Regions from separate parts of the Paenibacillus sp. NPDC057934 genome, predicted to be linked through region 1. Evidence: riboswitches for the same ligand, from Rfam matches in the RefSeq annotation. Region 1 holds a riboswitch; each other region holds the start of a gene.
The links. Region 1 has a riboswitch for cyclic di-GMP ahead of ACFVRY_RS04615 (thiamine pyrophosphate-binding protein). Riboswitches for the same ligand answer to the same signal wherever they lie in the genome.
Positions count from the first base shown of each region.

Region 2: linked by a shared signal. The riboswitch ahead of ACFVRY_RS23020 (FapA family protein) and the one ahead of ACFVRY_RS04615 (thiamine pyrophosphate-binding protein) in region 1 are both predicted to bind cyclic di-GMP.
Region 3: linked by a shared signal. The riboswitch ahead of ACFVRY_RS11580 (choice-of-anchor A family protein) and the one ahead of ACFVRY_RS04615 (thiamine pyrophosphate-binding protein) in region 1 are both predicted to bind cyclic di-GMP.

Region 1 covers NZ_JBHVPB010000002.1:23,186-30,571, reverse strand. The annotation lists gene serA (phosphoglycerate dehydrogenase) at 1-1,254, shown strand, start outside; gene ACFVRY_RS04625 (helix-turn-helix transcriptional regulator) at 1,450-2,436, shown strand; gene ACFVRY_RS04620 (methyl-accepting chemotaxis protein) at 2,525-3,775, shown strand; cyclic di-GMP riboswitch class I at 4,343-4,435, shown strand; gene ACFVRY_RS04615 (thiamine pyrophosphate-binding protein) at 4,621-6,258, shown strand; gene ACFVRY_RS04610 (carboxymuconolactone decarboxylase family protein) at 6,274-6,654, shown strand; gene ACFVRY_RS04605 (hypothetical protein) at 6,823-7,173, shown strand; gene ACFVRY_RS04600 (3-oxoacyl-[acyl-carrier-protein] synthase III C-terminal domain-containing protein) at 7,256-7,386, shown strand, end outside.
Region 2 covers NZ_JBHVPB010000010.1:221,911-229,296, forward strand. The annotation lists gene ACFVRY_RS23000 (MFS transporter) at 1-210, shown strand, start outside; gene ACFVRY_RS23005 (aldo/keto reductase) at 271-1,245, opposite strand; gene ACFVRY_RS23010 (LysR family transcriptional regulator) at 1,251-2,132, opposite strand; gene ACFVRY_RS23015 (DMT family transporter) at 2,237-3,121, shown strand; gene ACFVRY_RS23020 (FapA family protein) at 3,197-5,053, opposite strand; cyclic di-GMP riboswitch class I at 5,157-5,247, opposite strand; gene ACFVRY_RS23025 (FUSC family protein) at 5,559-6,659, opposite strand; gene ACFVRY_RS23030 (ABC transporter ATP-binding protein) at 6,953-7,386, shown strand, end outside.
Region 3 covers NZ_JBHVPB010000004.1:386,899-394,284, reverse strand. The annotation lists gene ACFVRY_RS11585 (alpha/beta hydrolase) at 22-966, opposite strand; gene ACFVRY_RS11580 (choice-of-anchor A family protein) at 1,150-4,164, opposite strand; cyclic di-GMP riboswitch class I at 4,254-4,343, opposite strand; gene ACFVRY_RS11575 (YhjD family protein) at 4,811-5,218, shown strand; gene ACFVRY_RS11570 (ASCH domain-containing protein) at 5,405-5,851, opposite strand; gene ACFVRY_RS11565 (FMN-dependent NADH-azoreductase) at 6,131-6,772, shown strand; gene ACFVRY_RS11560 (DUF1572 family protein) at 7,009-7,386, shown strand, end outside.

The DNA.
Region 1 (7,386 bases):
GCCCGTCACATTCCACAAGCTTATGCCAAGACCATTGGCGGTACTTGGGACAGAAAGTCTTTCCTCGGGGTTGAGTTGCGTGGCAAGACACTCGGCGTTCTCGGCATGGGCCGGATCGGCAGCGAAGTAGCCAAACGCGCCAAAGCCTTTGGCATGAGCATTTTGGCATATGACCCATTCCTGACAGCTGATCGTGCCGAGAAGCTTGAAGTAACGCTAGCCTCCGTGGATGATATCGTCCGGAATGCAGATTTCATGACGGTTCATACTCCACTGACACCAGAAACACGTCATATGATTGCCCGTCCGCAGTTCGAAGTAATGAAAAAAGGCATGCGCATTGTTAACTGTGCTCGTGGCGGTGTTATTGATGAGCTTGCACTGGTAGAAGCGATTGACAGCGGGATTGTTGCTGGAGCCGCCTTTGACGTATTCGAGAAGGAACCGCCTGAAGCTGACCACCCGTTCCTCTCCCATCCGAAAATTATCGTAACGCCGCATCTGGGTGCTTCAACCGTTGAAGCGCAAGAGAACGTTGCGATTGACGTTTCGGAGCAAGTACTCAATATCCTGCGTAACGAACCGTTCATTAACGCTGTAAACATTCCGCCAGTGGCACCAAGTGTGATGAACAAGCTGCAACCTTACTTTAACCTTGGTGAGAAACTCGGGAGTTTTGCGACCCAAATCACCGACGCAGCCATTCGCGAAATTCACGTTGAATATGCCGGAGACCTCTCTGATGTGGACACACAACCACTGACCCGCTACATCGTGAAGGGTGTGCTTTCCCGTCATTTTGCTGGGGATGTTAATATTGTCAACTCCATGCATCTGGCCAAGACCCGCGATGTGAATGTGGTTGTGACTAAAGCTTCCAAAACAAAAGGCTTCACGAACCTTATCACCGTGACTTTAAAAGCTGAGCACGATGAGGAGCGCCTAGTAGCAGGTACCCTGCTTCAAGGTTATGGCGAGCGGATCGTACGAGTGAATAAATTCCCGGTTGATATTGCGCCGGAAGGTCACCAAATTGTCATCTCGCACAATGACAAACCGGGAATCATCGGTCTAGTAGGAACGCTGCTGGGCGAGAACAATGTCAATATCGCATCCATGCAGGTTGGACGCAAAATCGTTGGCGGTGCAGCAATCATGCTGCTCACTGTTGATAAAGCCGTTCCACAAGACGTGCTGGTGAAGCTGGCTGGACTCCCAGAAATCAATACCGCTGAGGAAATTGTTCTGCTGTAGGTTAATGCTACTGCCTGAAATGCTATTCTCATAAATATAACAAGAAGCCATCTCCGCTCTTTAGTGGGGGTGGCTTCTTGCATTTTATTGAAGAACATGGAACCACACTTTGCTTAAATTCCATTTAATATATGACATCAACTGACATATTAATATGATAAACTTGAACTATTACACTCAAGGAGGACAAGTGGTATGAGAGCTGACCGGCTCGTTTCTATTTTACTGCTGCTGCAGAATCGTGGCAAAATGACCTCACGTGATCTAGCGCAAACGCTCGAGGTGTCCGAGCGGACGATATTCCGGGACATGGAAGCACTCAGCTCAGCAGGCATTCCCGTACTGGCAGAGCGGGGACGAGAAGGCGGCTGGTTGCTCACCGAGGGCTACAGAACCTCCCTGACAGGTATGAAGCCCAAAGAGATCGCCTCCCTCCTTCTGTCTGCTGACTCTACGATTCTTAGCGATCTTGGCATCGAAGAGGACTTTTCATCTGCCGCTCGCAAGCTGAAGGCTGTAGCAGCCCCGCCTTACAGCAATTCCACTCTTGACTCGGTTCAACGGATTCATGTGGACGGCGCAAGCTGGCATCCCTCAGATGAGGCCTATCCTTTCCTGACGCTGCTACAGGATGCCCTTTGGCACGATCGTGTTGTCAAAATTACATACATGCGCAATAACGAATCCAGTGAACGGCTAATTTATCCACTCGGACTCGTGACCAAACGCGGAGTTTGGTATGTTGTTGCAGAAAGTATGGGTGAGCTACGGACCTACCGGGTCTCTAGACTGCAGCATGCGGAGCACACAGATGATTTTTTCAGACGTCCAGAAAATTTTGATCTTGGTCAGTATTGGCAGCAATCCACTCAGGCCTTCAAATCTGCCTTGCCAAGTTATCCAGCTACCGTGCTGATACGGGAAGAAACGATGAAAGAATTCGCGAGAGAGAGATATCTTACTATAAAAAATACTATCCCGTCCTCCCACCCCGGTTGGCTGGAGATTGAGGTCGATTTTAACGCCCTGGAATGGGCCTGCCGGGTACTTTTGTCTTATGGGTCCAGTGTCCTGGCCCTCTCACCGCAAGTGCTACAGGAACAAGTACGACAAGCCCTAGTAGATACAACCGTCCTATATGAGTCTATCGGGAAGGATTTATCCAAAAGTTGTCCTGAATAGCATTTATGTCAGTTCTTACAATAGACCTATACCCCTTTAATCGCCTATAATATTACAATACACAACATTAAAGGGGGACATATTTCCTATGGACTGGATGTACAAGCTGCCTTTGAAACAAAGAATTGTCGCCGGATGCTACCTGGTTGCCGCATTATTCTCTATCCCTGTTTTGGTTACTTTTATTATTCTCGGCAAAATTGTTGTGGGTATCATTCTGGTGGTCCTGCTTGCAACCCTGACTTACCCTCTTTCTCGCTTTGTCGAGAGAACGCTTACATCGTCGTTCGATGACATCTCCAATGTGACCCATACGATCTCCAAAGGAGACTTTACGCATAGAGCCGATGAGAATGGCTCCATGGGTGATATCAGCCGCTCCTTTAATATGATGATCGATAAATTGAAGACCATTTTGACCGATGCTTCACAGATTACCCGTCAGGTTATGGACGCAAGCCGCGGCATCGAAGACAAGAATCAGAACCTGAAGATCGTCATGTCTCAGGTGGCAACCTCTTCTAACGAACTGGCTCAGGGTGCCAATGAGATTTCCAGTGATATTGCTGGCATGATTGATTCTATTAAAGATATTGAGACCAAGGTCGCCGACTACGCACATTCAACCAAAGAAATGAACAAGAAATCTATACATACGTTGGAATTGGTAGAGCAAGGTCGCCAGTCAGTGGATACCCAAGCGGAAGGCATGCGCAAGAATATTGAAGCTACACAAAAAGTAGCCGATACCATTGATGCCCTCTCCCATAACGCTCGCGGTATCACCATGATTACGAAGACAATCACCGAAATTGCGGAACAGACCAACCTTTTATCCCTGAACGCTTCCATCGAAGCTGCCCGTGCCGGAGAGCATGGTCGCGGGTTCGCCGTGGTTGCCCAGGAAGTACGCAAACTGGCAGAGGAATCCACCGCCTCGACCAAAGAGGTCTTCGGCCTGGTACGAAGCATTGAGAGCGATATTAAGGAAGCCATTGCGAACATTACCATCAATGAGGAAGTCGTTCAGGTACAGAATGAAATGATCATTCAAACTGCACAGGTTTTCGGGCAAATTGTCCAAAGCGTACAGTACATTACCGAGCAAATCGCCGCCTTCTCTTCGGAAAGCGACCTGATGCTGGACAGCGCCCTGAAGATCTCCACAGCGATTGAGAACATCTCAGCAATTACTCAGCAAACAGCAGCCAGCACCGAAGAGGTCTCTGCATCGATGAGTGAACAGATCAATGCCCTGCAATCCGTTGCGGATGAGAGTGAAAAAATGACATCAGCTGTCTTCCAGCTGCAAAAAACGATTCATATTTTTAAATTTTAGAATTTGTCATAAAAATTTTATTTTTATTCATTGCAGCACAAAACTGCCGTATAAGCTCTGTCTTATACGGCAGTTTTTCAATTTATGAAACGTTTGTATTATATCACTTTCAAGCCTTTCTGAAAGTTTATAACCACAATTTTTGTTTATCCACTCCCCTCTCAAATACCCTACTTTCAACCTAATCCCCTCCTGTGCAGTTCAAAAGAATTTGAGCACTATGATTCATTGCCTTTCATGAAAAACATCATCTTAAATCTTGATTCAACTAATTTCTTCAATTAATATCTAATCTTGTCCATCCAATAGTTTTCATCTAATTTGCATTTTCACACCAATCCCTCAAATGAAATCTTGCTCTTTCTCCTGATTAAATGCTTGCTTCAGACCTATTTGTAACCGTATTCCATTTTACAATGCACCCTTGGATACATTTTAAATTAAAACTAAATTCCTACTTTCTTTCATATTTTTCGTCAAATTCCGAGTTCGTTTGTGTAAAATATATTGACAAAGACGAGCTAGGAATATAATGTAAAGGAAAATTATTCTTATAATTAGTTATAAAATTTATATGGGCAAAATTCCTGAAAAGGAATGACGCAAAGCCATGGATCTACAGCCTCATTTTTTCGGGGCCATGACTGCCAGGTTGCAGTAAAAACCAGGAAGATCGACTTAATTTTGCGGTCTGAGTGGCGGTTTTTTGCTACCAACCTGTGCTCCATTATTCGAGCACAGGTTTTGTTGTTTCTTTGTACCCGTTAGTATCGTTCTAATCATTTGGCACTACCAGAACGATAATATAATTATCTTTTACTTAACCCAATTCATTTACTTGAGAGGTGTTTTTTTTGAAGACAGTCGCAGATTATATGGCGGAGGCACTACGTAACCTCGGAGTAACCCATTCATTTGGTATTATTGGTAAATCCATTTGTCCCTTAGTTCTGAAGATGGTGGATTACGGTATTGAGTTTATTCCTGGAAGACATGAATCCAGTTCCGGCTTTGAAGCCGCAGGCTATGCACTCAAGACTGGCGGACTAGGCGTTGCTTTCGGAACATCCGGTCCCGGAGGCACGAACCTGCTTACTGCAGCGGCCCATGCCAAGGCGAATAACCTTCCGGTACTATTTATTACAGGGCATCAATCCATAAAAGAACTAGGTATTCCGCAATGTCAGGATTCTTCCTCATATCTGGCTGATCTAGCTGATATGTTCAAACCGGCTACCCTGTTCAGCAAACTTGTAGAACGTGGCGATAACTTGAGCACCATTTTCAATCATGCTATCTCTATTGCTCTGGGCGGTACCCGTGGTCCCGTTCATCTTTGCTTGCCGTTCGACGTTCAGACTGAACTGCTGGAAGAATTCCCGGTAGTTTATCCAGAGCGTGAATCGCTCGTCAGCATCTCCAATTTTGACCGTGTAATCAACGCTATCAACAATGCTGAGAATCCGCTAATTATTGCCGGTAAAGGTGTTAACCGTTCCGGGGCTCATAAAGAGCTGATCGAACTGGCTGAAACATTCAACATCCCTGTCGTGACCTCTCCTGGTGGCAAAGGTGCTATTCCTTGGGATCACCCGCTCTATCACGGTCCTGTCGGTGTCGGCGGATGTACGCATGGCGATGACATGCTAAATCATAGTGATTTGTATATCGTGCTGGGCTCCCGCCTGAGCGATATGACCATCTGTAATCTCAAACGCGAGAATCATCCAGAAACATTAATTCAGTTTGATAGCGACCCTACGTTTGTAGGCAAAATTCTAACCTCCAAAACTATACCGGTCTCCGGGGATCTGCGTGATAATCTTGTGTATTATCTTGAACACCTGGATAGAGATTCTGTGACCAAACATAATACTCCAAGTTTTAACTATCGGGAAGAACTGCCTGAGCTTCCAGGCCTCTCCCTCGCTTCAGTTATGAGCGTGATGAGTGATTTTATTCCATACAACAACACGGTGTTCGTGGATGATGGAAGCCATGGCTTTAATGCCGTTAAATGGTATAACGTTAAAAAACCGGGCAGTTTTGTGTTCGATGCCTATTTTGCCTGCATGGGTAACGCAATTGGCATGGCTATCGGCGCCAAGGTTGCATCACCGGATGAAACGATCTTCTGTGTGACTGGCGATGGGTGCTTTATGATGCTGGGCGCTGAGATTAATACAGCAGCATGTAAGGATATCCCGGTTATTTTTATCGTTGTCAACAACATGCAGCTGGATATGGCACTAAAGGGTATGGAGAAGACTACGGGCCGAATTGACGGAACCCTATTCGAAGTCCCAATGGACGCGGTGAAGTTCGGCGAATCGCTTGGAGCAACCGGATATCGCTGTGAAACTTTGGATCAATTCTCCGCTGCGATCGCAGATGCAGTAGCCTTGAACAAGGTAGCCGTAATCGAACTGTTGACAGACCGTGACGAAGTACCACCTACAGCACACCGTGTAGTGAATCTTTAATCAGGGGGCCAATTTATGAGCGACAATTTGGACAAAAATATCAATAGTGGTCTGAACCACTTTGCTAACTTATCAGGAGAGTATGGAGCCAAAGCCTTGGCTCCTATTAAAGACCATTTTCCAGATCTGGCTGAATACATTATGGGCGCCGCCTACGGTGACATTTTCCAGCGCAACACGATCGGTGATGACTGGAAAGAAGTTGCCGTGATCTCCGCATTGATTGCGATGGGACAATACGAACAACTAGGCGTCCATTATGTAATGGCGCTAAGTGTAGGTGTCACTGAAGAGCAGCTTAAGGGTGTTCTGCTTCATTTGGTGCCTGCTCTAGGAGCTCCGCGTGTAATCAGCGCCTTTAACGTGTTGCTCGAAGTTCTAGAAGAAGTGAAGTAATATCTGTAAAATTCAAAAATTTACATTTTTCGACTTTCTCATTGTAATTCTATCAATCATATGCTATTAATATAGTTAAATTATCCCAAAAATAAGTATAGTATCGATTGCCGAAAATACGGAATCGAAGTTTTTGGATAACACTAATTTATAGGAGCGATGAAACGAATGGGTAAATTTATTTTGAAGACAGATTCGGTTAAGAAAGTTATCAATATCGATTTGGATGGCACGTTCTCTGAAGAGGATGGTATCAAGTCCATTCAGGCTTACCAGCAAACGATTAACCCGATCACTCCAGCAGACTATGAGCTGCACTTTGATTGCAGAAAGCTTAACGTTACCGCTCCTAATGTTGTACCTCTGCTGGAGGGATGCTTCATCATGATCCAGAAGGATGGCTTTGTCAAAGTGAAGCTGACTCTTGAGAACAACCCAATTCTTAAAATGCAATTAGCGCGTCTGGGCCGTAAAGCGGGTCTGGATAACCTAGAAATTATCTCTACAGTTACTGCATAAGACACACAACTTCATATTCAGCCTGTATCTTACCTGCTCATGCAACGATCCATCAGCTCATCACTAATAAGGGGGCAATTCAATGGCCGGCATACGCATCAGAGACATCGCTATCTATCATCCGAGTAACAAAATCGGTAATGATTTCTACATCAAGCATTTTGACGATAGAGGAATAGAGATTCGTGGACTTCTGGCGGCATTGGGTCGTGA
Region 2 (7,386 bases), on a different contig from region 1:
GCGATGAATCAGGGCGGCGGTTATATTCTGGGTGCTGCTGGTCCACTTTTGATCGGCCGAATTTATGATTGGACAGGTGAGTTTCGGCTGGCCCTGATGGGACTTATGGTCGTGATTGTTCTGATGATTGGTGTCCAATTGTGGATTGGCAGAGGATCAAGATCCCCAGTTGAAGCGGTGACGGGGGAGCCGGAGCTGACGCGTCCTTGAATAAATTGAAAACAGCAAGTCCCGAAATGCGGGACTTGCTGTTTTTTAGCTTTATAACGTTTAAGGCAAACGGTAGTAGGCGAATGGTTCACCGTAACGAAAAGCGTTACTGGCTTCCTCTAGCTTTCGGAGCGCCTCCTCATCAAGGACCAGTGTGGTGCTTTTGAGATTCTCCTGCAGTTGATCCACACGGGTAGCGCCTACGATAACGCTGGAGACGGCTGGTTGGTTCATCAGCCAGGCGAGAGACAAGGCGGTAGGCGTCGTGTCCAGTGCTGTCGCCAGCTGGTTTACCGTCTCGCCAAGCTTGATCCGGTCCTCGCTGAGGAAGCGGGAGAAGCTTGGATCGGTATGGACCCGTGAGCCTTGCGGGACATCGCTGACCGTTTTATATTTACCGGTCAGGATTCCCCCGGCAAGCGGGAAGTATGGAATAATGCCAATGCCTTGATCGAGGCAGAGTGGCAAGAGCTCATTTTCCGGTGTCCGGTCAGCCAGCGAATAGCTGCACTGAATGGAGACGTATCTGGTGAAGTGGCGTGCTTCGCTGATGCCAAGTGCCTTCATAAGCTCCCAGGCCGCATAGTTGGAGGCGCCGATATAGCGAACTTTGCCTGAGGAGACCATATCGTCCAGCGTACGCAGGGTCTCTTCCAGCGGAGTACGGGGATCAAAGGTATGAATCTGATACAGATCAACATAATCGGTTTTCAGGCGGCGCAAGCTGCCTTCCAGCTCTTGCATCAGATGATGACGGGAAGAGCCGCTTCCATTCGGGCCTTCGCTGCGAATTAGCCCTGCCTTGGTGGCCAGTACGGCATGGTGACGTCTGTCTTTCAAGGCCAGGCCAATAATCCGCTCCGACTCTGTACCAGCGTAGATGTTGGCCGTATCAATGAAGTTGATACCTCCATCCAGCGCTGCATGGATAATGCCGATGGAAGTATCCTCGTCTGCCCGTTTGCCGAAGGCATTCGTACCCAATCCGAGTGCAGATACCTGCAGTCCACTGTTTCCAAGCCGATGATAGTTCATAGCCATCACTCCGTTTCTTTATTGGTGAATAACTGTAATGCCGTCTCAATGAAGAGCTTAACCGCAATCGATGAACCCTCCAGCGATTGGACAGCGATATGGATATCGCGGTAGGCATCGGGGGACAGCTCTCGCACGACCACGCCCGGAGGCAGTGACATCAGCGCCAGATCGGACATAATGCCAACGGCCAGCCCCTCCTGTATCATGTTCAACGCGGTGGAGAAATTGTTCACCACATACTTGGGGTTCAGTGTGCTGCCACTGCGGCGGAACAGGTCCTCTATGGGTGGCTCATAGCCAGCTCTGCAGATCAACAGCGGTTCTTGCTGGAGATCATTTACCGAGATGATCTTGTGTTTGCCAAGCGGGTTGTCCTCCTGCACCACACCGTATAATTGCTCACGGAAAAGGGGGAAGGTCTCAAATTCACCAATAGGAGGCAGGATTAATCCTACATCAATAAAGCGGGAATCCAGCCAATCCTTAACCTCAGTGACAGAGCCTTCGTACATTTCAATCTCGACACCGGGATATTGTGAGGCGATTGAACGGATAATCTTTGGGAAAAAATAAGCGGCAGCCACAGGAAAAGCTCCAATGCGGATACGGCCTTTCTCCAGGCCCTTCTCCAGAGCGATCTCCTGATTGACCTTGTCAAAGCCGGCTAGAATTTCACGAAAGAGGACAAGGACGCGCTTTCCCACATCGGTAAGCGCCAAACCGCTGCGCCGGTCACGGAGCAGGAGTTTCACATCCAGCTCGTCTTCCAGTGTTGAAATGGCTCGGCTGACAGCAGGCTGGGTCATGTTTAGCTCCAGTCCGGCTTTGGTGAAGCTGCCGCTTTCGGCGATTTTGACAAATAAGGTGATTTGAGTGTTGTTCATATCTTTTTTGATATGCCCCTTATGATTAATATTTATTTCTATTATGAGTGTGATTATTGTATCATTTGACATGAAGCCGATTCAAGGAGATGAAATCAACAACTATGCAGAAGAAAAATATACTGCTGCTTTTATTTCTTGTTATTGTTTGGGGCGTTAACTGGCCCTTGTCTAAGATTGCACTGGCATACGCCCCACCCTTGCTATTCGCAGGGATTCGCACGTTGATTGGCGGCGTGCTGCTCATTCTGCTCGCTCTGCCGAGATGGAAGAGTCTGCGCTTTAAGCAGCTATGGCGGATTTATCTTGTCTCTGCGATTCTCAGCATTGTCTTCTACTATGGCTTTCAGACCATTGGGCTGCAATATGTGCCAGCCGGTCTGTTCTCGTCGATCGTCTTCTTACAGCCAGTTCTGCTAGGGATTTTCTCTTGGATATGGCTCGGGGAGAGCATGTATGGACTCAAAATCGCCGGACTGCTACTAGGGTTTATTGGTGTAGCTTCACTAAGTGTCGGTGGATTTACAGGCAGCATTTCCCTTTGGGGCATCTTCCTCGCCCTTGCCAGCGCGTTAAGCTGGGCATTTGGTACAATCTATATGAAGCTGCGATCTGACCGTGTAGATACGCTATGGTTGACCGCCATGCAGATTACGATTGGTGGACTGATCCTGACGTTCTCGGGGTCTGTGACCGAACGGTGGGGAGATATTGTGTGGAATGGTGCTTTTATCGCTGATACCTTGTTTATTTCAATTTTTGTGATCGCGATGGGCTGGGTCGTATACTTCAAACTGATTAATGAAGGGGAGGCAGGCAAGGTGGGTTCGTTTACCTTCCTGATTCCGTTAATTTCGATTGGCAGCAGTGTCTTCTTCCTTAAAGAACAAATCACGCTTAACCTGGTCATCGGACTGCTGCTGATTGTGTGCAGCATTGTTCTGGTGAATGTGAAATTCAAGCGTTCTACCAAACTTTCAGCTAACTGACCAAGGCTGAATGCCCTACATCGAATAGTAAAAGGAGGTCCCTGCTGACATTGTCGCGAGGGACCTCCTTTTATTTTATTGTCGGCGCTGTAGCGTCTGTGGTGTGATCACAGCGTTCTCCAGTGGTTCGGTAACCTCTTCCGAGTAGCCGCCAACACTGATTGTACCACCGCTCATTTTGTGCAGAACAAGCCTCTTTCCGGCCTTTAAGGTGGACTTGACTTCACTTGTCCCTCCAACCGTCTGTGCTGTGATGGCACCCTTGGCTTCCAGATTGGAGTCTTCACAGACCGCATTTCTGCTTGTGTAGGCGATATCTCCAGCGGACAACAGCTCACTTTTCCGAGTGCCTTCTCCGTAAAGGGTGATGTTGCCGCCAGAATGAATGCTGCTGCTATCGCTGTAGGGAAGATCAATCCGGACTTTAGTCTCCTGCATAACAACAATGCCTCTGTACATATCCTTTAGCAACTTCAGGAAGGATTCCACAAGCGCATCATTCAACAACCCGATAAACTGATCTGGCTGCAAAAAGACCTCCAGCAAGCGTTTCAACTGTTTCGTATCCTGAGGGTAGGTATGCTTGATGTCAGAGAGAACGTTTAGGAGCTCGGGGATCAGAATCGCGAATCGTTTATATTTGGTATCGAGCAGAAGCTGAATGACCTGGCCGTAATTGACAGGCTGCTGGCGGTTGGCTAGCTTTTGGGACAATACCTTGGCTGCCTTCCGTAGCAGAATGCCTTCCTCCATGATCTGTTTGGAGAGATGATAGAGTCGGTTGTTGAATACTCCATGATATCCCGAATACAGCTTGCTCTCCGCCACATCGCCCCGAATCCAAATACTTCCGGTTGCCGCGATGGTCGCATTCTTCACACTTCCGTAAATATAGACATTTCCAATCGCCTCAATAATCATCCGCTCTTCCACATCGCCGTGAACAGCAACGTCCCCCGCGAATACGATATGCCCAGTCTCAGAATTGACATTCCCCAGAACCCTGTGCGCTGCAGCAATATCAAAGATGGAGCCCTTCACTCCTGTCAGGCGGGGTCTGCCGGTACGAAGCGCCATGACCTTCACTCCGGACACAAGCTGTGTATGTTCCTTGGCGGTAAGCCGGATATCTTCAGGTGGTGTAGCAGGAAGCAGATGTCCATACACATCATATCCAGGCACTCCTTCGATGGATGGATGCTTTATCGCTATGATGTCACCTTCCTGAACTTCGGGAATGTCCGGATATTTCTGCCCTTCCTGTCCGCTCACGTTTCTATGGAAGATTTCTGCTGTTAGGGCTTCCTCGGAGAACGGAATTTCGATTCGTGCACCGATCGAAGGTTTGGGCGCCGTGCCTTCCGCAACACGAACAGGCCGTCCGGTGGGGCGGTTCAATTCCTCGTAGATCGCGGGAATATTGAGATTCTGTGAGATGGATTTTTTATCAAAATCGGCAAGGACCTGTTCGATGCGCAGTGTAGATAGCAGGGCTTTCTTGTCCTGCTCCGCACTGACCGCGATGTTATTCGTGGCTGCACAGTTCTTCAGGCGCCAAGCGTACTGTTCTACTCGTCGCACGGTAAGGAAGGCAGATAGCTTGTCTTCGGAGACTATGATCTCGTACGGAGCTGGCTCTTCAATCTCCCATTCCAGGCGGTCGGATGACAATACTTCTGTAGGGGTAGTAATGATCTGCCGGTTCTTCCTAAGGACTAGGGGAGGAACGGGAGAGACGACAGCGGGTTTGCCGCCAGATAAGGGTGAGGTGATGAAAAATTGATTATTTTGAATAATGATGATGCCATCCTTATTGTTGGCGTCGTCTAGTGGTAGAGATTCTGTAACACTATTCAAGATTTGTTCGGAGGGATCTATTGGCAAAGGCCGGGCAAGTTCTTTTACTTCATTTGGATTAGGGCGGTGCGGCATTCGGTTACCTCGCTTCTTTGTATAATCAAAGGCATCTGTACATAGAGAGCACCGTTATTTCGGTGCGATCATCCACTAGGGATATCCGCCATGTAGGCGTCTAATTGGCAGCCTGGCAACCATAAATGCACTTGTGCATTCTTAGGCCCATTGCTTTGCGTCCTACCCTTTCGAATAGTTTGCCTTTAAAAATGGATCAATGATGTATACTCAGCATCAGGCACTTTAATCGACTAAAATCGACAAAAAAAGAAGGCGCCGGTACGTCGTATATATAAAATGTCGGCATTAAATCCTTTTAATTTTAGTGCTAAAGTAACGAATTGACAATAGGGAATAAATAAATTCACCCAGACCATTCACATGTAAAAGAGAGGCGTCTAAGGCGGATGGCCCGGGACGTCTCTCACAGGATCACATAATCCGTAGAAAGTACCTATATATTCCACATTTCCTTAATTATAACGTGTAAGATGGTTTTAGTAAAATGAAAGGACTCTCCACGTTATAACTTGTGGGAGAGTCCTTTTTTCATGTAACGAATACCTTGGGCGATGTCTCGCTTAGCTTCGTGCGGTACCGCCGAACAGGTGGCATATTCCGCCCGTTCCACCTCATCCAGCACCCGGTTCAGGTGCGAGAAGACTGCACCAAGATCGCGCATAGCGGTCAGAGGGCAATGACTCTGAAGCTTGGAGAAGCAAGAGAGTTGCAATTCCCGTGCATGGCGTAGGGCGTCTGGGAGGGAACGGGGGCACTCGGTATCGGACAGGGTCTTCGTTCCGTACAGTGCGATGCAATCGGCAGTGGCTTCCAGCGAACCAGTCATCCCTTCTGCAGCTGCATAATGCGGTGGCAGCAGGGCGATCTCATCGGCAATTTCCTTCACATAGGCATGAACGGTTTTAAGATGAGAAGTAGCAGTGCTAAGCCTGTTCAATTCATTTCGGCATTGGTAATGCGATAGCGTGTAGTGAATCTCTTTCTGCTTTTTGCCGCTTCGCTTCAGCAGTTCACCGGCTTGTTTCGATACTGTATTGCCCTTTACCGAACTTTTTTCGCCAGCGGCAAGACCTCTCAGTGCTTCTGCTAGCAGTTGGCTTCCTTCAAGTGCCAAGGCTTTTACCTTGACGAACCCCTTCGGCGGAACGATAATCATATTGATAAGAATGGCAATCAGCACTCCGATGAAGGTCTCGGTTATTCTAGAGAGTACATAATCGTTTTGATAGAAGGAAAGGGCCATAACAGAGGTGACGCCTACTTGGGTCACGGCCTGAATATTCACGCGGCAGGCGGTGGCGATGCCAATGCCGATGAGCAGCATAAGCAGGATGGAGAGCCCGCTTATGTTAAAGAACTTGCCGACAATCAGAGCGACGATCCCGCCAAGAATGATGCCGAGGAGGCGGTAGATTCCTTTTTCTACAGAGCCCTTAACCGTACCTTGGGTAATCAGAATGGCAGCTAGCGGAGCAAAGTACAGATAGTGACTACTATAAAGACTGTGCACCACTACCCAGGAGAGCGAAGCGGCCAGCGTAATTCGTATCATATATAGGGAAAAACCAAATTTCTCAAGGCGGTCAAATAACCCCTCGTTCATGTGCTTCATCTTCTTTCGCAAAAATAAGAAAACATCAATTTATCTTTCATCCGTTTTCATTATATCACCTCATTTTTGATGAAAATCCTCATAAGTTTTACGAACTTGTTAAGTTTCTGGGGGACGTTAACAATCTAAGTTATCGCATAAGATGAAGCTATCTATTATGCTATACCTATATGAGGTGTCGAACGAGGGGAGGAATTGTCGCTTATCCGCACTGGGCATGCCGATATCGATTGTTCCCCGCAGAAAGCGGGTAAAATAGGATTGTATTACTAAAGGCAGGGAGGTTGTTAGCTATAGCTACCCAGGAAGGTACTATTATTTCTTTTGACAAGGTAACGAAGCAATACGACGATGAAGAGGCCGTCCTCAAAGAGGTCAGTTTTGAGATTGAGCGGGGCAAATTCTATACATTACTGGGCCCGTCCGGTTGCGGTAAAACGACGATTCTCCGGCTGATTGCCGGATTCGCTGAGCCGACAGGCGGCTCGATTATTTTGAACGGAAAAGTGATTAACCGCATTCCCGCCAACGAGCGGCAGGTCAATACAGTATTTCAGGACTACGCTTTGTTTCCACACCTGAACGTATTTGAGAATGTGGCTTTCGGACTCCGCATCAAGAAGCTTAAAAAGGATGTCATCACGCAAAAGGTGCAGGAGGCGCTGCGCTTCGTGAACCTAGCAGGCTACGACCAGCGGGCTATTACAGAAATGTCCGG
Region 3 (7,386 bases), on a different contig from region 1:
ATTTTCTCGGCAATTCTTCGCTCAATGTACATAACGAGTTACAAATCCAGCAACCTTGGCTTTATAGGCCTCCTTGTCCGTATCATAGGCCAATCCATGACCTGCCCCCGGAACAACAAACTTCTCCTTGGGGCTTCGGCAAGCCTCATATAACTCATCCAGCATGGCAAAAGGCACAAACTTATCGGCATCACCGTGGATGAAGAGAATCGGCACTTGTGCTTTGCGTACCTGTTTGAGCGCGGAAGCTTCGCTGAACCGATACCCTGCCTTCAGCCGGGTAACTGTGCTGGCACTTTGTACAAACGGAAAGCTAGGCAGCTTATACATACGCTTCAACTGATATGTTAGTTGGGCTGTAACCGAGCTGTAGGCACAATCTGCTACGATGACTTTTACCTGCTGTGGAAGCACCTCGCCAGATGTCATTAGCACCGTTGCCCCGCCCATGGATACCCCGTGCAGAACAATCTGCGCACCCAGCCCTGTCTGCTCGGTCACATAATGAATCCACTGCAAATAATCGCGACGTTCGGGCCAGCCGAAGCCGATATAATCCCCAGCACTCGCACCATGCCCTCTAGCATCCGGCAGCAGCACATTATAGCCAAGATTCTCATAATAGAATTTGGCGTAGGCCCCCATATCTTTTGCCTGACCAGAATAGCCATGAGCAATGATAGCCGTACGTCCCTCCGCACGCTCCGAAGAGAGGAAATACCCTTTCAATTCCAGCCCATTCTCGGAGACGATGCTAACGTCCTGGAAGATCTGACGTGAGATCCATTCCTTCCCCTCACCCCAGGATGGACCAGCAACGGGAGGATCGACCTTCAGGTCAGGACTGCTACCCAGAAATTCTTTGGGCGCCCGCTTGACTGCAACTCCGTAGAAAAAGAATCCGGCGTATACCACCACCGCTGCAACGATAACAATCACTGCGCCAATAATCAATGTCCATGACAATCTGCATTTCCCTCCTATTGAACATCATAATTTTTCCAGATGAAGCTAGTATAGCATGCCCTGCAAGGAGACCAAAGTGAAGTATGGAGTTCATAGAAAAAGAGCCGCTTTCCGGAAAATGAAGATTCCGAAAGCGGCTCTGCTGTTATTTGCGGCAAAACAATGAATGATCCCGTCTGCCGATTAAGATTTGTTTCTTCTAGAGAATCTGAATCTTACTAGCAATCCCAAAGCGGCTAAACCTAGCCCAGTTACATAATAAGGGACAGGGCTCGATTCACCCGTCTTCGGCAGCTTATCTACAGCCGGACCACTCAGCGGAACGCTGTTATTAGCCAGGGTGATAGCAGGCGTGGACGGTTTTTTCGAAGGTGACGGCGTGGACGTCGGCACCGGTGCCAGTGGTACTTGCTCATCTTCAATGATGATTTCATCATTGTCCGGTGTTGGTGTTGGCGTCAGTGTTGGCGTTGCTGTTGCTGTTGGTGTTGACACTGGTCCAGCCGGTACCGGATCACGATCCACAACGATTGTGCCAATTACAGGTGGCGTCGTTGGACTTGGCTCCGGTGTAACCACTGGTGGTGATGGCGTCCATGTTGGTGTTTCGGGCGTCGATGCCGGTGTTGGCGTCGGCGTCACTTCCGGTGTTGGTGTCGGTGTGCCTTCAGGCGTTGGTGCCGGCGTTACTTCCGGCGTTGGCGTCGGCGTTACTTCCGGTGTTGGTGTTGGTGTTCCTTCCGGCGTTGGTGTCGGCGTTACTTCCGGCGTTGGCGTCGGTGTTACTTCCGGTGTTGGTGTTGGTGTTCCTTCCGGCGTTGGTGTCGGCGTTACTTCCGGTGTTGGTGTTGGTGTTGGTGTTGCCGTTGGTGTTGGTGTTGGTGTTGCCGTTGGCGTTGGTGTCGGCGTTGCCGTCGGTGTAGCCGTTGGCGTTGGTGTTGGTGTTGGTGTTGGTGTTGGTGTTGGTGTTGGTGTTGGTGTTGGTGTTGGTGTTGGTGTTGGTGTTGGTGTTGGTGTTGGCGTCGGTGTAGCCGTTGGCGTTGGTGTCGGTGTCGGCGTTGGCGTTGCCGTCGGTGTAGCCGTTGGCGTTGGTGTTGCCGTTGGCGTTGGTGTCGGCGTTGCCGTTGGTGTTGGCTTCGGCGTCGCTGTCGGCGTTGCCGTCGGTGTTGGTGTTGGTTTCGGCGTCGCTGTTGGCGTAGCCGTTGGTGTTGGTGTTGGCGTAGCCGTTGGTGTTGGTGTTGGCGTAGCCGTTGGTTTCGGCGTCGCTGTTGGCGTAGCCGTTGGTGTTGGTGTTGGCGTCGCTGTTGGCGTAGCCGTTGGTTTCGGCGTCGCTGTTGGCGTTGCCGTTGGTGTTGGTGTTGGTGTTGGTGTTGGTGTTGGCGTTGCCTTCGGTGTAGCCGTTGGCGTTGGTGTTGGCGTTGCCGTCGGTGTAGCCGTTGGCGTTGGTGTTGCCGTTGGTGTCGGCGTTGGCGTTGCCGTCGGTGTAGCCGTTGGCGTTGGTGTCGGTGTTGCCGTTGGCGTTGGTGTCGGCGTTGGCGTTGGTGTCGGTGTTGCCGTTGGCGTCGCTGTCGGCGTTGCCGTTGGTGTTGGCTTCGGCGTCGCTGTCGGCGTTGCCGTCGGTGTTGGTGTTGGTTTCGGCGTCGCTGTCGGCGTAGCCGTTGGTGTCGGCTTCGGCGTCGCTGTTGGTGTTGGCGTCGGCTTCGGCGTCGGCGTCGCTGTCGGCGTTGCCGTTGGTGTTGGCTTCGGCGTCGCCGTTGGTGTCGGCGTAGCCGTTGGTGTCGGCGTAGCCGTTGGTGTCGGCGTAGCCGTTGGTGTCGGCGTTGGCTTCGGCGTCGCTGTCGGCGTTGCCGTTGCTGTCGGTGTTGGTTTCGGCGTCGCTGTCGGCGTAGCCGTTGGTGTTGGTGTTGGCTTCGGCGTCGCTGTTGGTGTCGGCGTAGCCGTTGGTGTTGGCTTCGGCGTCGCTGTTGGTGTCGGCGTTGCCGTTGGTGTTGGCTTCGGCGTCGCTGTTGGTGTTGCCGTTGCTGTCGGTGTTGGTTTCGGCGTCGCTGTCGGCGTAGCCGTTGGTTTAGGTGTTTTTGTCGGCTTTGGTGTTGGCGTTGGTGTTGGTGTTGGGCATGGTGTTGGCGTTGGTGTTGTCGTCGCTGTCGGTGTTGCCGTTGGCTTCGGACTTGGCGTTGGCGTCGGCGTAGCTGTTGGCTTCGGACTTGGTGTTACCGTCGCTGTTGGTGTAGCTGTCGGTTTCGGACTTGGTGTTGCCGTCGCTGTCGGTGTAGCTGTTGGTTTCGGCGTTGCACTCGGTGATGGTGTTGGGGTAGCAGACGGTGTCGGACTTGGGCTTGGCGTAGGCGTTGTTGACGGGGTGGTTCCTTCAAACGGATAATGGTGCATTTGCACAAAACCGTTGAATGAAGTGGCTATCAACGTGCCATGCAACTCCGCATAACTGTAGAACACACTCGCTTTTGGCGCCAGAATTGTACCTTCTATCGTTGTATTAGCTATACTGATTGAGCCTGCTTGATAAAAATTAAATAATACCTTCCGGGGACTTCCTCCCCAGATTTGAAAACTTGGAATGCTGATCGCGCCTCCGCTAACATTGACTATAACAGTGCCATTGTTTGCAATGTTGAACTGAAGACCGTTGGCATCCGCCAAATCGGAGGCGGATAGATTCACGACATTAAAGGCTTCCGGGGCGTTGATGGTTATTTTCCCGTATTCCTTCTTGAAAGATCCTGCCTCGGGGAGAGACGCCAGCTCAGCCGATTTATTAATCAGAAATTGCTTTTCTCTAGCAAAATCAATTGGAGTAGCCTTTCTCTCGCCTTCTTTGATATCAGCCCGTTCCTTGCTCAAAGATCCCCCGTAAACGGCTGTGCCATACACAGTTCCATCAGTCAAATTAATGTTTCCTCCCGCAATTAGAACATCGCCGCCCTGGGCATCCTTAGATACGCCATAACCTTTCAGGCTGATGTTCCCTGCGGCCGCAAGCCGCCCGTGAATCTGGTCGTTCGACTGCGTGAAGTCTCCAAACACAAAAGCATTAAAATTCCCGGCAACCCCCAAAACTGGCGTGGGGGTATACGGCAAGCCCGATGTTGCGTTCACCGGGACGCCCAGGGAAAACGTGCTTCCCACTGTCAGCAGCCCTGCCAGGAACAATTTCACTGCCGACTTCATTTTTTTCCTCAATGCTTACACCTCCTATTAAATTTTATATGATCTCGTAGCAGCTACGATGACAACAAAAAAAGACCACCAAGAAGTAGAGAAGCTCTCTTCATGGCAGTCGGACGGTCATGGCACTTGTCAGTACTTTAGACTCCTGGACTTTGCGTCCCGTCTTTTCAGACGGTTTGCTATTATACATGACGATAATAACTTACTAGAAATGCCCGCAAAACAACATACGGCAGGCCCTGCGTGATATTTTTTGCTGTAATTTATCAATAGTGTAGCTTGGCGTTATCGCATTGTCAACGAATTCCTTTTTGTACAATATTTAAATGAAAAAAGCGCCAAAAGGCGCTTCAAATCGTCATTTTATCCTCTTTTTAGAACATCTGTATCCACCCGATAATTGATATCCATAACGGAATACTCAGGAACAGTCCGAACAACATACCCCGATAAATATTCCCTTCATGCTCCATGGCTCACTTCTCCCCAATATTACAATAGTCTTCCTTTTAGTATTTCAAATTAAATATAATATCATTCCTTCGAATGAATTGTGAATTACATCACAATATTGTGTTAGTTTATAAATACCATTGAATATTTTTTGAAATTCGGAGTAGAATAGGAATACACGTTCTCATTTTAGGTGGTGATACGCATGCACAAAGCCGAGAGTATAGACAATCATCTGGTAAAATCGTATTTGCTTCTCCCGCTGATCCTATCTGCTTTTGAACGCGATGCCAGCATCATTTCCGCGCAGCTCCGAACACCTTCACCTTATCTTGAAGTTTTGGATACGGCAGCCCATGCAGCTACTGCAGATCTCAGGGATATCCGCACGGAGATGAGAATTCGCGGCATTAAGGTATATGAACAACATAAGCTCCCGCATGGCCTTGAGGCTAAATTCATCTGCCGGGGATATCACGAACGGATGCTGCTGCTGAATGAACTCATTGCCGCACAAGCAGGAATCCATATGCGCAAGTATCTAGGACTGGATATTTCGGCTTTCCGAAATGAGCAGGAGCAATACAGAATCAATCCTGCCCCTCAACTCTAAATCTACCCTATGCTAAGGATCGGTTAAAAAAATAGGCCCTGCCATGGGAGTTGGCAGGACCCAAATCTATACCACTAAACACTGGGGGGCGTTTGGTAAATCCAATATAACCCCCGAACCTGAAAATAAGCTGATCTTAAGATAAAAATTAGCTTAAAAAATGTCACGATTTTTGTTAAACGAAGATCAGAAATGTTCCTCTTCATCCGAAAGGGGGTACTCCCAGAAGCCCAGTCGCCCTTTGGCCGGGACGGGATGAACCAGCGGGCGAACATCCTCCAGCTCCCAAGCGAAACGTCCTTCTGTATAGTCGCCAAAAGCCCGTTCGTTCTCGCTTATCCACTGCGCCACACCATTCAACCCAGTAATACCATTCAACCCAGTAATACCATGGCACTCCTTCAGTTTCCCTGTAGCAATAATAACACCCGTGGGTAAATTCCCTTCTGTATAGCCGAGCTTTGCGAGTAGCGATTGGAACGGCTCTCGTCTACATGCGGCCTTGTCTATTTTAAGACCGGCATGGATTGCCAGTTCTCCACGATATGCCGTTCGCCATGAACGGGTTTCGTAGTTTTTCTCACCAAGCGCAACCAATGTAGCCCAGGGCTGCCGTATTGTTAAGCAACGCATGTTGTGTTATCTCCTTCTTTATTTCACTGAGCCATCAGGTGTACATCCCTACTATAACTCATTTATCTAGATATCGAACTTCTTATCCAACACCACAATTAACAAAGTTGCAAGCGGTCCACATAACGCACTTGCATATATCATGAAATGTCCGGACAAAATTAACCAAGACATCCATGCAGCAAAAATTCATTTTTTGTGATTAAGTGTCACAGATTGTCCTTCACATTTGTCTACATAAATGTACAACAAAAAACTTAATTATGGAGGCACTATCTAATGAGCAAATTGCTTATCATTAACGCACACCCTTTAGTTGATTCAACTACTTCATTCAGTCTTGGTGTATTCAAACACTTCATGGAGACTTATGAAGTGCATAAACCTAATAATGAAATCATAGAACAAATTAACCTATACGAAGATGAAATTCCCTTAATTGATAAGACTGTCCTAGGCGCTTGGGACAAATCTGCAAAAGGCGAAGCACTAACTACTCAAGAAAAAGAAGTAACCGGACGAATGAATGAAGTATTACAACAATTCAAAAGTGCTAATAAATATCTTATTGTTCACCCGCTGCATAACTTCAACGTTCCATCAAAGCTCAAGGATTATGTCGATAACATTATGATTGCAAGGGAGACATTTAAGTATACCGATACAGGGTCAGTGGGACTTTTAAAAGATGGGAGAAGCATGGTAGTCATTCAGGCGAGCGGTTCGATCTATACTAATGATGACTGGTACACTGAGGTTGAATACTCGCATAAATACTTAAAGTCCATGTTTAATTTCTTTGGTATTGAGGATTTCCAAACCCTGAGAGTACAAGGGACTGCTCTACTGAACAAGGACGAGATATTAAAGACAGCATTTAAAGAAGCAGAGGAAGCAGCCCTAACTCTGGCAAACAAATAAATAATTTAACGAGCACTTTAATTGAAAAAAGGCGCGGCTCCGAACCCACGGAATCCGCGCCTTTATTGTCTTTTTGAGGACGCTGGTGAAGGGAATTGAACTCCCGGCCTACGCATTACGAATGCAACACATTTATGTGTTATTGAGTTCTATTAGGCCCTGTGTCCGAACAGAAATAATGGACTTCTGATAGAATAAGATCATTAAAAATAATATACGAAAGCAAGGTGTTTGAAATGGATAATGAGCAAATCTATTTGGAAAGTAGCAAAAAACAATTTCTTTATTACAAAACCCTCGGGGAAGCAGCCATTAATCAAGTAGATCCCGAACAATTATTTGTAACTTTTAATGACGATTCCAATAGTATTGCAACTATAGTAAAACACTTATGGGGAAATATGCTTTCAAGATGGACAGATTTTCTAAGCACTGACGGAGAAAAATCATGGAGAGATAGAGATTCAGAGTTTGAGAATGACATTAACACTAAAGAGGATCTTTTAATAAAATGGAACGAAGGCTGGACATGTTTATTCAATGCAATGGATTCAATTCATGCGGATCAATTATCACAAATTATTTATATACGGAATGAAGGACACACCGTTATT